Regions from separate parts of the Streptomyces sp. NPDC001933 genome, predicted to be linked through region 4. Evidence: riboswitches for the same ligand, from Rfam matches in the RefSeq annotation. Region 4 holds a riboswitch; each other region holds the start of a gene.
What was found. A riboswitch is a leader RNA that binds a small molecule or an ion and turns the genes downstream of it on or off. The one in region 4 is predicted to bind cyclic di-AMP.

Region 1 (2,193 bases), on a different contig from region 4:
TCTGCCACAAACGCTTATCCTGCACCGCCGAATGTGACCTACGCGACCGTAATAAAGGGTTGACGGGTGGTGAGATAGACCACCCGGTCAGTTTTTGGTAAAGGGGGAATAAGCAGAAGGGGCGATGCGCCGCCGCGCACCGCCCCTTCCGTGTTGCTCAGGTCATGCTCTGTCGCTCAGCTGCCCGGCCGTTCGGCTCAGACGTAGATGCCGTGCGAGGCCAGGAAGGCGATCGGGTCGATGTCCGAGCCGTACGCCGGGCCCGTGCGGACCTCGAAGTGCAGGTGCGGGCCGGTGGAGTTGCCGGTGGAGCCGGAGAGGCCGATCTGCTGACCGGCGCTCACGGCCTGGCCCACCGAGACGGAGGCGGAGGACAGGTGGCCGTACTGCGAGTAGTGGCCGTCGGCGTGCTTGACGACGACCTGGTTGCCGTACGCGCCACCCCAGCCGGCGGTGACGACGGTGCCGGAGGTGATGGACTTCACGCTGGTGCCGGAGGCGACGGGGAAGTCGATCCCGGAGTGGCTGCCGCTGGACCAGTTGGAGCCGGAGGCGCGGTAATTGGTGGTGTGGTTACCGGGGACCGGGTGGACGTAGCCGGAGCCGTTGCTCTGGGCGGCCGGGGCGGAGGCCGGGGCCTTGGACTCCGGGGCGGCGGAGGGCTTGGCCGGGGCGGACCTCTCGACGACCACCGAGGGCGCCTTCGACGGGAGGGCCGAGCCGGTGCCGGCGCCGGTGGGCGCTGCGTTGCCGGAGGCCTTGACGCCGAGGGTCAGCTTCATGCCCGGGAAGATCAGGCTGGGGTCCTCGCCGACGACCTTGCGGTTGTCCTGGTACAGCTTCTGCCAGCCGCCCTTGATCTGGTGCTCGGCGGCGATCTTCGACAGGTAGTCGCCGGAGACGACGGAGTACGTCGTGGTGGCGGCCTGCTTCTGCGCGGCCGGGGCGGCCTGCGTGGCGGCGGCCGACTGCGGCGCGGCGGCCGGGGCGGCCTGGGCACCGGTGGCACCGAGCAGCGGCAGTGCGACGACGGCGCCGCCGGCGCTCACCGCGGCGACGCCACGGGCGATGGTGCTGACCTTCGGACGACGGTGCTTACCCGATATGGGCATGGTCTGTTTCCTCTCCGGCGCCTGCGAGGTGAGCTGTCGGGTTCGGGCTGGAGATGCCCGGCCGCGCTGAGCGCGACTTCACCCCGAGCCGGCCGGATTTCTCCGGTCGGCGGCTTACCTGGTTCCCCCGCTCCTGCCACGCGATGAGTGGATGTGAATTCCGGACGGCGGCAGGATTAGGCGGTCCGACCGGATTGACGGTGACCGTAAGCGAGTCGGGACGACGAGAACAAGCCACGGGTTCCACACCGGAATCCGCGCCGGGGAAATCGGCGCGGAATTCCGGTCACACTCCGTGGATTAAGGATCTTGGCTTTCCGCGCGGCGCACGGATTACCCGACTCCCCCGTCGCCACACACCGTCACGGATATGATCCCGCTCACGAGGCACCCCCCATGTCCCTTATAAGCAGGCCATGTTCGGGCAAATACCCCTATTACGGACATATGCCGCCCATCATCCCTGTCGGAGCCTCAGCACCCGGGCGTCGAGATCACCCCGGAGTCCGGTGTGCAGCCCCTGGTGCAGCAGCGCCGAACCGTGGTGCACCGCCCCCGTGTCCAGGCAGGTGTACGTCGCCGCGGGGTCGAGTCCGCGCAGCCGCAGGACCGGTGGCCGTTCCCCGTACCGCTGCGCCTCCAGCCACATCAGGACCACGGCGTCGTCCCCGTGGACGTACTGGACCGCGCTCAGTGAGCCGCGCGGCGCACGCAGCCGGTACAGCTCACCCAGCTGCACGACCGGCCGGATCTCCTTGTAGAGGTCCACCCAGGTCCGCGCCTCCGCCAGCTCCGCCTCGCTCCACTCGGTGAGGTCCCCACCGACCCCGAGCACACCGGCCATCGCACTCACGAAACGGAAGCGCAGCGAGCTGACCCTGCCGTTGAGCTGGTCGTTCGGGCTGTCGGTGACCCAGGCGGCCATCACCCGGGCCGGGTGGATGTGCCCGAAACCCTCCTGGATGGCGAGACGGTCGAGCGGGTCGGTGTTGTCGGAGGTCCACACCTGGTCCGTACGGGACAGGATTCCCAGGTCGATCCGGCCCCCGCCGCCCGAGCAGGACTCGAACGCGACCGTGGG
Region 2 (2,193 bases), on a different contig from region 4:
GCATGTCGCGCCCGCGCCAGGGCACCGAGGAGACGGTGGAGCGGATCGACTCGGCCGCCGTGCGCGCCTTTTTCGACGCCCACATCCGGCCGTCCACGGCGACCGCCGTGGTCGTCGGTGACCTCACCGGCATCGACCTGGACGCCCTGCTCGCCGACACCCTCGGCGACTGGTCGGGAGACACCGCGGCCCCGCGCCCCGCGCCGCCGATCACCGCCGACGACACCGGGCGGGTGGTGATCGTCGACCGTCCGGGCGCGGTGCAGACGCAGCTGCTGATCGGCCGGATCGGCGCCGACCGGCACGACAGCGTGTGGCCGGCCCAGGTGCTCGGCACGTACTGCCTTGGCGGCACCCTCACCTCCCGTCTCGACCGGGTGCTGCGCGAGGAGAAGGGCTACACGTACGGCGTAAGGGCCTTCGCTCAGGTGCTGAGGTCGTCGGCCCCGGACACCGCCTCGGGGGCGACCGGCGCCGCGATGCTCGCCATCAGCGGTTCGGTGGACACGGAGTCCACCGAACCGGCGCTCAAGGACCTGTGGACCGTGCTGCGGACCCTGGCGGCCGAGGGGCTGACCGACGAGGAACGCGAGACGGCCGTGCAGAACCTCGTGGGTGTGGCGCCCCTGAAGTTCGAGACGGCGGCCTCAGTCGCGGGCACCCTCGCCGACCAGGTCGAGCAGCACCTCCCCGACGACTACCAGGCGCAGCTGTACGCCCGGCTCGCGGAGACCGGCACGGTCGAGGCGACCGCGGCGGTCGTCAACGCCTTCCCGGGTGACCGGCTGGTCACGATCCTCGTCGGCGACGCGGCACGGATCGAGGAGCCCGTCCGTGCGCTGGGTATCGGAGAGGTGTCGGTGGTCACCGGCTGACGAGTGGCCCGGCGGACGCCGGGCGGGGCCGGTCATCATCCCTGCCCCGCCCGTCTCCACTCTCGGCATATCGCCAGATATCGGGACAGAAGGAAGGCTCTTGCGAGCGCGATCTCGCCGGGGTCTTCCTTTTTGTCTGTTCTGAGGGGGAGGTTGCCTGTCTGCCCTGTGGGATGCGCTACAAAACGGCCTGTCCGTTTGGTGAATGAAAGTGACCCCGCTTAGCGTCGGCTGGACTGTCCGTCACTCGTATGCCGCATCCGCGACGTACCGGACAGTCATCGCCGAGTCCCCGTCAGGCGCGAGCCTGGGGAGCCGGGGACCCACGAAGTCCCTGGGGTGAATCGGATGCCTGAGCCCGGACGGGCCGGGGCATCCGTAGGAGACCTTCCTGCTCCGAACCCGTCAGCTAACCCGGTAGGCGAGAAGGAAGGAAAGGACCAGCCACTCCATGGCGTTCACCCGTGCCACCGGGAAGCACCGTGCCCCGAGCCGACTGACGCGCCGCAGCGCGAAGGTCGTCGGCGTCGCGGCTCTGGCCACCACCGGCGTCATCGGCGGCCTGGCCGCTCCCGCCTTCGCAGCGGACTCCGACGCCCCCTCCACGAGCGAGACCGGCCTCGGCCAGGTCATCGCCATCGACAAGACCCTCGCCGACCGGATCGACGCCCAGGCCGACGCCCAGCAGCACCAGGCCGACGCCGCGGCGAAGGCGAAGGCCGAGGCCCACCGCAAGGCCGAGGCCAAGAAGAAGGCCGAGGCAAAGGCCGAGGCCGAGGCGAAGGCCAGGGCCGAAGCGAAGCGCGCCGCCGAGGCCCGCGCCGAGAAGGCCCGCGCCGCCCGGTCCGCCGAGCGCACCCGCCTGGGCGCCTTCCGGCTTCCGGTCGCCGGCTCGTACGTCAGCACCGGCTACAAGTCCAGCGGCTCGCTCTGGTCCTCCGGCAGCCACTCCGGCATCGACTTCCACGCCGCCTCCGGCAGCTCCGTCGTCGCCGTCGGCGCCGGCACCGTCGTCGAGGCCGGCTGGGGCGGTGCGTACGGCAACAACATCGTGCTCCGGATGACGGACGGCACGTACACGCAGTACGGCCACCTCTCCTCGATCGGCGTCTCCGTCGGCCAGAGCGTCGGCGCGGGCCAGCAGATCGGCCTCTCCGGCTCGACCGGCAACTCCACCGGGCCGCACCTCCACTTCGAGGCCCGGACGACCCCGTCGTACGGCTCCGACATGGACCCGGTCGCGTACCTGCGCGCCCACGGCGTCGACGTCTGACCGACGCCCACCGCACCACCTCGCCCGAAGGCCCCTGCAGCATGC
Region 3 (2,193 bases), on a different contig from region 4:
ACTGCATGTCGCGGCGCGGTACGAGGCGGCGCAGGCGGACGAGTTCGTCGGCGGTGACCTGTTCGCCGTGGCGGATACCCCGCAGGGGGTGCGGCTGGTGGTCGGTGACGTACGGGGGAAGGGGCTCGACGCCGTCGAGACGGTGGCGGTGGTCATCGGGGCGTTCCGCGAGGCGGCCGAGCAGGAATCCTCGCTGGAGGGGGTGGCGCGGCGGCTGGAGCGGGCGCTGGCGCGGGAGGAGGCGCGGCGGGGCGGGCTCGATGTGCTGGAGGGCTTCATCACCGCCGTGCTGGCCGAGATCCCGTACGGGCTGTCCCTGGTGCGGATCGTCAACCGCGGGCACCCCGAGCCGCTCCTGCTGCATCCGGACGGGGCGCTGGAGGTGCTGAAGCCCTCCGTGCCCGCGCTGCCGATCGGGATGGGGCTGGGGACGTGGCCGGAGTGCACGGACGAGTGGGATCTGCCGGCCGGGACGACGCTGCTCCTCTACACGGACGGCCTCTCCGAGGCGCGGGACGCCGAGGGGGTCTTCTACGATCCGGCGGCCCGGCTGCGCGGGCGGATCTTCCCGGGGCCCGAGGAGTTGCTGTCAGCCCTGACCGATGACGTGCGCCTGCACACGGGCGGCGAGACGACCGACGACATGGCGTTGCTCGCGGTCGCACGTCCGGCCGAGGGACAGCCGGACCGGCGAAGGACCGTGCGGATCGTCGGTGCTGAGGAGACGTGAAAAGACGTGAGGGACGGGCGGGGACGGTGACGTGGCGGGGTGATGCCACCGTGCGTAATCGAAGGACACCGCTCCGCATAACGTTTGACGCAACGTCAGAAACAGGGTAGTGACTGAGGGTCGGTCAACTCGTCCGATTCCACCCGCTTGTGTCCCGTAAAGTCCAGGCCAAAGAAGTGAACGATCAGTGGGAACAGCTTGGAATACGGCCCCGGTGTCTATTAACGTTCGATAACGCAGCGCGGTCGTCCCAGCCGTCATCAGTGGCGGCGCCGTGCGCGAGCGCCGAATTCCGCAAGGGAACCGGGGAACCACCTACATGGGGTGAATCGGACGCCTGTGTCTCGTGAGAGACAGAGGGGCCCGTAGGAGACCTTCCTGCTCCGAACCCGTCAGCTAACCCGGTAGGCGAGAAGGAAGGAAAGGAGTGCGCCCCCGTGGCGTCCAACAAGCCTGCCCCCGAGGCCCCGTCCCGGTTCGATCACGACTACGGCACCGGGCCCGAAGGCGACTTCACCGGCAATTTCACGGGTGAGTTCACCAGTGAGCCCGACCGCGGCTGGGACGAGTGGAACCCCACAGAGGAGTCCGTCCGCCCCGTGCGCGGCAGGCACCGCGTAGCCAAGCAGCGCAACGGTCTCGCCCGTAGCTCCACGGTGCTGGGTGTCGGCGTCATAGCGGCGGTCGGCGCGGGTGGCATGGCCTCCGCGCAGAGCAAGCCGCCGGTCTCCATCTCCATGCCCGACGCCATCACGGACAACCTCCCCGACGCCAAGTCCCTTCCCGGCGTGGGCGCCCTGTTCTCCGACGGTTCCGAGGCGGGCAGGACCGAGGTCGCGGCCGCCACCGCCCCGCTCACCACCGCCGGCATCACCACCGCCGAGGCCGAGCAGGGCACGACGGACGCGGGCGAGGCGCTCCGCGCCCGTATCCTCCAGCAGGCCGAGCAGCAGCAGGACGCAGCCGACGCCGAGGCCAAGGCGGCCGAGGAGAAGGAGGCCGCGGAGAAGGCGGCCGCCGAGGCCCAGAAGCAGCAGGACGAGGCCAAGGCCAAGGCCGCCGCCGAGAAGAAGAAGGCGGAGGAGGAGGCCAAGAAGAAGGCGGAGGCCGCGCGGCTCGCCAAGCTCGCCGCCAGCTACGCCATCCCGACCTTCTCGTACACGATCACCTCGACCTACGGCCAGGCCGGTTCGATGTGGTCCTCCGGCCACCACACCGGCCTCGACTTCGCCGCTCCGACCGGCACCCCGGTCAAGGCCGTCCACGGCGGCACGATCAAGTCGGCGGGCCTGGCCGGTTCGTACGGCTACCGCACCGTGCTGGAGCTGGAGGACGGTACGGAGATCTGGTACTGCCACCAGTCCTCGATCGGCGTGAGCGTCGGCCAGAAGGTCAGCACCGGTGACACCATCGGCCGGGTCGGCGCGACCGGCAACGTGACGGGACCCCACCTCCACCTGGAG
Region 4 (2,193 bases):
CAGGTAGGCCGGATCAACCCGGCCCGAGGCAGCGACACCTATGGCGCACTGCGCGCCGCACAGGCACTCGTGGCGCGGTCACGGGCGCTGCGGGACGCCCTCGCATTGATGCACGAGCGCGGCGAGGCACGCATCCACGCCGCCACGCTCGCCCGTGCGCTGCGCGTGCTGGACGGGGAACGGCGGTCCGGACGCGTCACCGTACCCCCTGCTCAGGGCAGTTGACCGAATCCCACGCCCGCGTGCCGACGGCGGGGCCCGCCCAACTCCCCCTGCCTCGCCGTCCGGCGGCCCTTCACCCAACTCCCGTACTCGACACGCCCGACGGTCTCACCGAAAATCCTCGCTCGTTCGGCGTAGGAAGTCCCCCTCCCGAGGGACCACTCAATTTGCGTTTCACACGTGGACAGTGAGCGGAATCCAGCCTTCCGTGCCTGGTACGAACCCCTTCCGGATCACCGACGGGTCGTCAAAAAATCACTATGTCCACCCGAACGGATCAGTCGTGAGGAGCCTCACATATCCCTGTTTCAGCTCGGAAATCCGGCAGCCGGTGAGTCAAGATCCCTGGGACGACAAGCCCCCGCCACCGCGGCGGGGCGGTCCGGGCGGACGCCGAGTCCTGCCGCCGTCCGGATGCCTGGTCGACAGAAGTGGATCGGCAGGAGTGGAGGACCCGAGCACAACGGGTCGGCCTGAACACCGGTCGACCCTCGGGGTGAAGCCGCCGAACGCGGCCGGGCAACTTCGCCAGCCCGAACCCGACAGGTCATCCTTCACAGGCGGCTGACGAAGGGTTGCGCATGACTGCGCAGGTTCATGTCCCGTCTCTGCTTGTCCGGGCCGGTACGGCCTCGGTTCTCACACTCGCCGCCGTCGGCGGCACCATGTTCGCCCCGGGCGCCGCGACGGAGGCCCAGGCGGCGACACTGTCGATGAAGGCGCTCAAGATCGCGGCATCGAAGAAGGGGGCGCCCTACGGTTGGGGGGCCACCGGGCCCAACCGCTTCGACTGCTCGGGGCTGACGCTCTACTCGTTCAAGAAGGCAGGCAAGAAGCTCCCCCGCACCGCCCAGCAGCAGTACAACCGGACGCGGCACATCTCGGCCTCGCACCGCAAACGCGGCGATCTGGTCTTCTTCCACTACGGCCGCAGCATCTACCACGTGGGGATCTACGCCGGTAAGGGCAAGATCTGGCACTCACCGAGGACCGGCTCCGTGGTGCGGCTGGAGAAGATCTGGACCAAGAGCGTCTACTACGGCCGGGTCCGCTGAGGAGGGGCCCGGCCGCCGGGCCGGGGCCGCCGGCTCCTCCCGCGCTCAGTGCGGCAGCGGGCCGGTCACCAGCACCAGCCCCAGCGCGGTGAGCGCCGCGCCGCTGCCGCCCTCGATGGCGCGCGCGGTACGCGGCCGGCGCAGCCACCGCCCCAGCCGGTCCACGAGCAGCGCCACGGCCGGGAACCAGACCAGCGCCATCGCGACGACGATCGCCGCGAGCAGCAGGGTCCTGGGCAGCGGCGGCTGCCCGTCGGGGACGAACTGGGGCAGCAGGCTCAGGAAGAGCACCGGCGCCTTGGGATTGAGCGCATTGGTCAGGAAGCCCTGCCGCAGCGCGCGCACGCGTCCCCGGTCCGCGGGCCGGTCCTCGGGACCGTCCCCGTCCGGGGCGCGGCGCCGGGCCGCACGCAGGGCGCTGATGCCGAGGTACAGGACATAGACCCCGCCGAGCAGCTGGACGGTACGCAACAGGGCGGGCACCGCCACGAGCACCGCGGCGAGCCCGGCGACAGCCAGGGCGGTGTGCACCAGCAGGCCGCCGGCCACGCCCAGCGCGCTGGCCACCCCCGCGCTCCGGGAGGCGAGCGCGTTGCGTACGACGACGGTGAAGTCCGCGCCCGGCAGCGCGACCATTCCTGCGGCGACCCCGACGAAGGCGATCAGTTGTGCGTCCATGGGTCCACCCTGACCCGGCAGAGCCATTAGCGTGTACTTGCAATCTTCTGGGTCTGCCAAAAGGAACGCTTAATGTACGACCCGACACGGCTGGCGGCGCTGGTGGCGGTCGCGGAGGCCGGATCGATCACCCGGGCCGCCGCACGTCTGGGCTACACCGCGCCGGCCCTCTCCCAGCAGCTCGCCAAGCTGGAGCGGGAGGCGGGCGCCGCACTGCTGGTACGTCACCACCGAGGCG

Region 1: linked by a shared signal. The riboswitch ahead of ACFYY7_RS31565 (peptidoglycan DD-metalloendopeptidase family protein) and the one ahead of ACFYY7_RS20965 (C40 family peptidase) in region 4 are both predicted to bind cyclic di-AMP.
Region 2: linked by a shared signal. The riboswitch ahead of ACFYY7_RS07390 (M23 family metallopeptidase) and the one ahead of ACFYY7_RS20965 (C40 family peptidase) in region 4 are both predicted to bind cyclic di-AMP.
Region 3: linked by a shared signal. The riboswitch ahead of ACFYY7_RS18620 (M23 family metallopeptidase) and the one ahead of ACFYY7_RS20965 (C40 family peptidase) in region 4 are both predicted to bind cyclic di-AMP.

Annotation. Positions count from the first base shown of each region.
Region 1 is NZ_JBIASS010000015.1:243,201-245,393, forward strand. Features, by position in the region: gene ACFYY7_RS31560 (SGNH/GDSL hydrolase family protein) at 1-8, opposite strand, end outside; gene ACFYY7_RS31565 (peptidoglycan DD-metalloendopeptidase family protein) at 198-1,112, opposite strand; cyclic di-AMP (ydaO/yuaA leader) riboswitch at 1,116-1,272, opposite strand; gene ACFYY7_RS31570 (alpha-galactosidase) at 1,570-2,193, opposite strand, start outside.
Region 2 is NZ_JBIASS010000002.1:614,088-616,280, reverse strand. Features, by position in the region: gene ACFYY7_RS07395 (M16 family metallopeptidase) at 1-875, shown strand, start outside; cyclic di-AMP (ydaO/yuaA leader) riboswitch at 1,148-1,313, shown strand; gene ACFYY7_RS07390 (M23 family metallopeptidase) at 1,327-2,148, shown strand.
Region 3 is NZ_JBIASS010000006.1:475,240-477,432, forward strand. Features, by position in the region: gene ACFYY7_RS18615 (PP2C family protein-serine/threonine phosphatase) at 1-730, shown strand, start outside; cyclic di-AMP (ydaO/yuaA leader) riboswitch at 1,004-1,156, shown strand; gene ACFYY7_RS18620 (M23 family metallopeptidase) at 1,168-2,193, shown strand, end outside.
Region 4 is NZ_JBIASS010000008.1:97,969-100,161, reverse strand. Features, by position in the region: gene ACFYY7_RS20970 (hypothetical protein) at 1-225, shown strand, start outside; cyclic di-AMP (ydaO/yuaA leader) riboswitch at 628-800, shown strand; gene ACFYY7_RS20965 (C40 family peptidase) at 804-1,277, shown strand; gene ACFYY7_RS20960 (LysE family translocator) at 1,323-1,955, opposite strand; gene ACFYY7_RS20955 (LysR family transcriptional regulator) at 2,028-2,193, shown strand, end outside.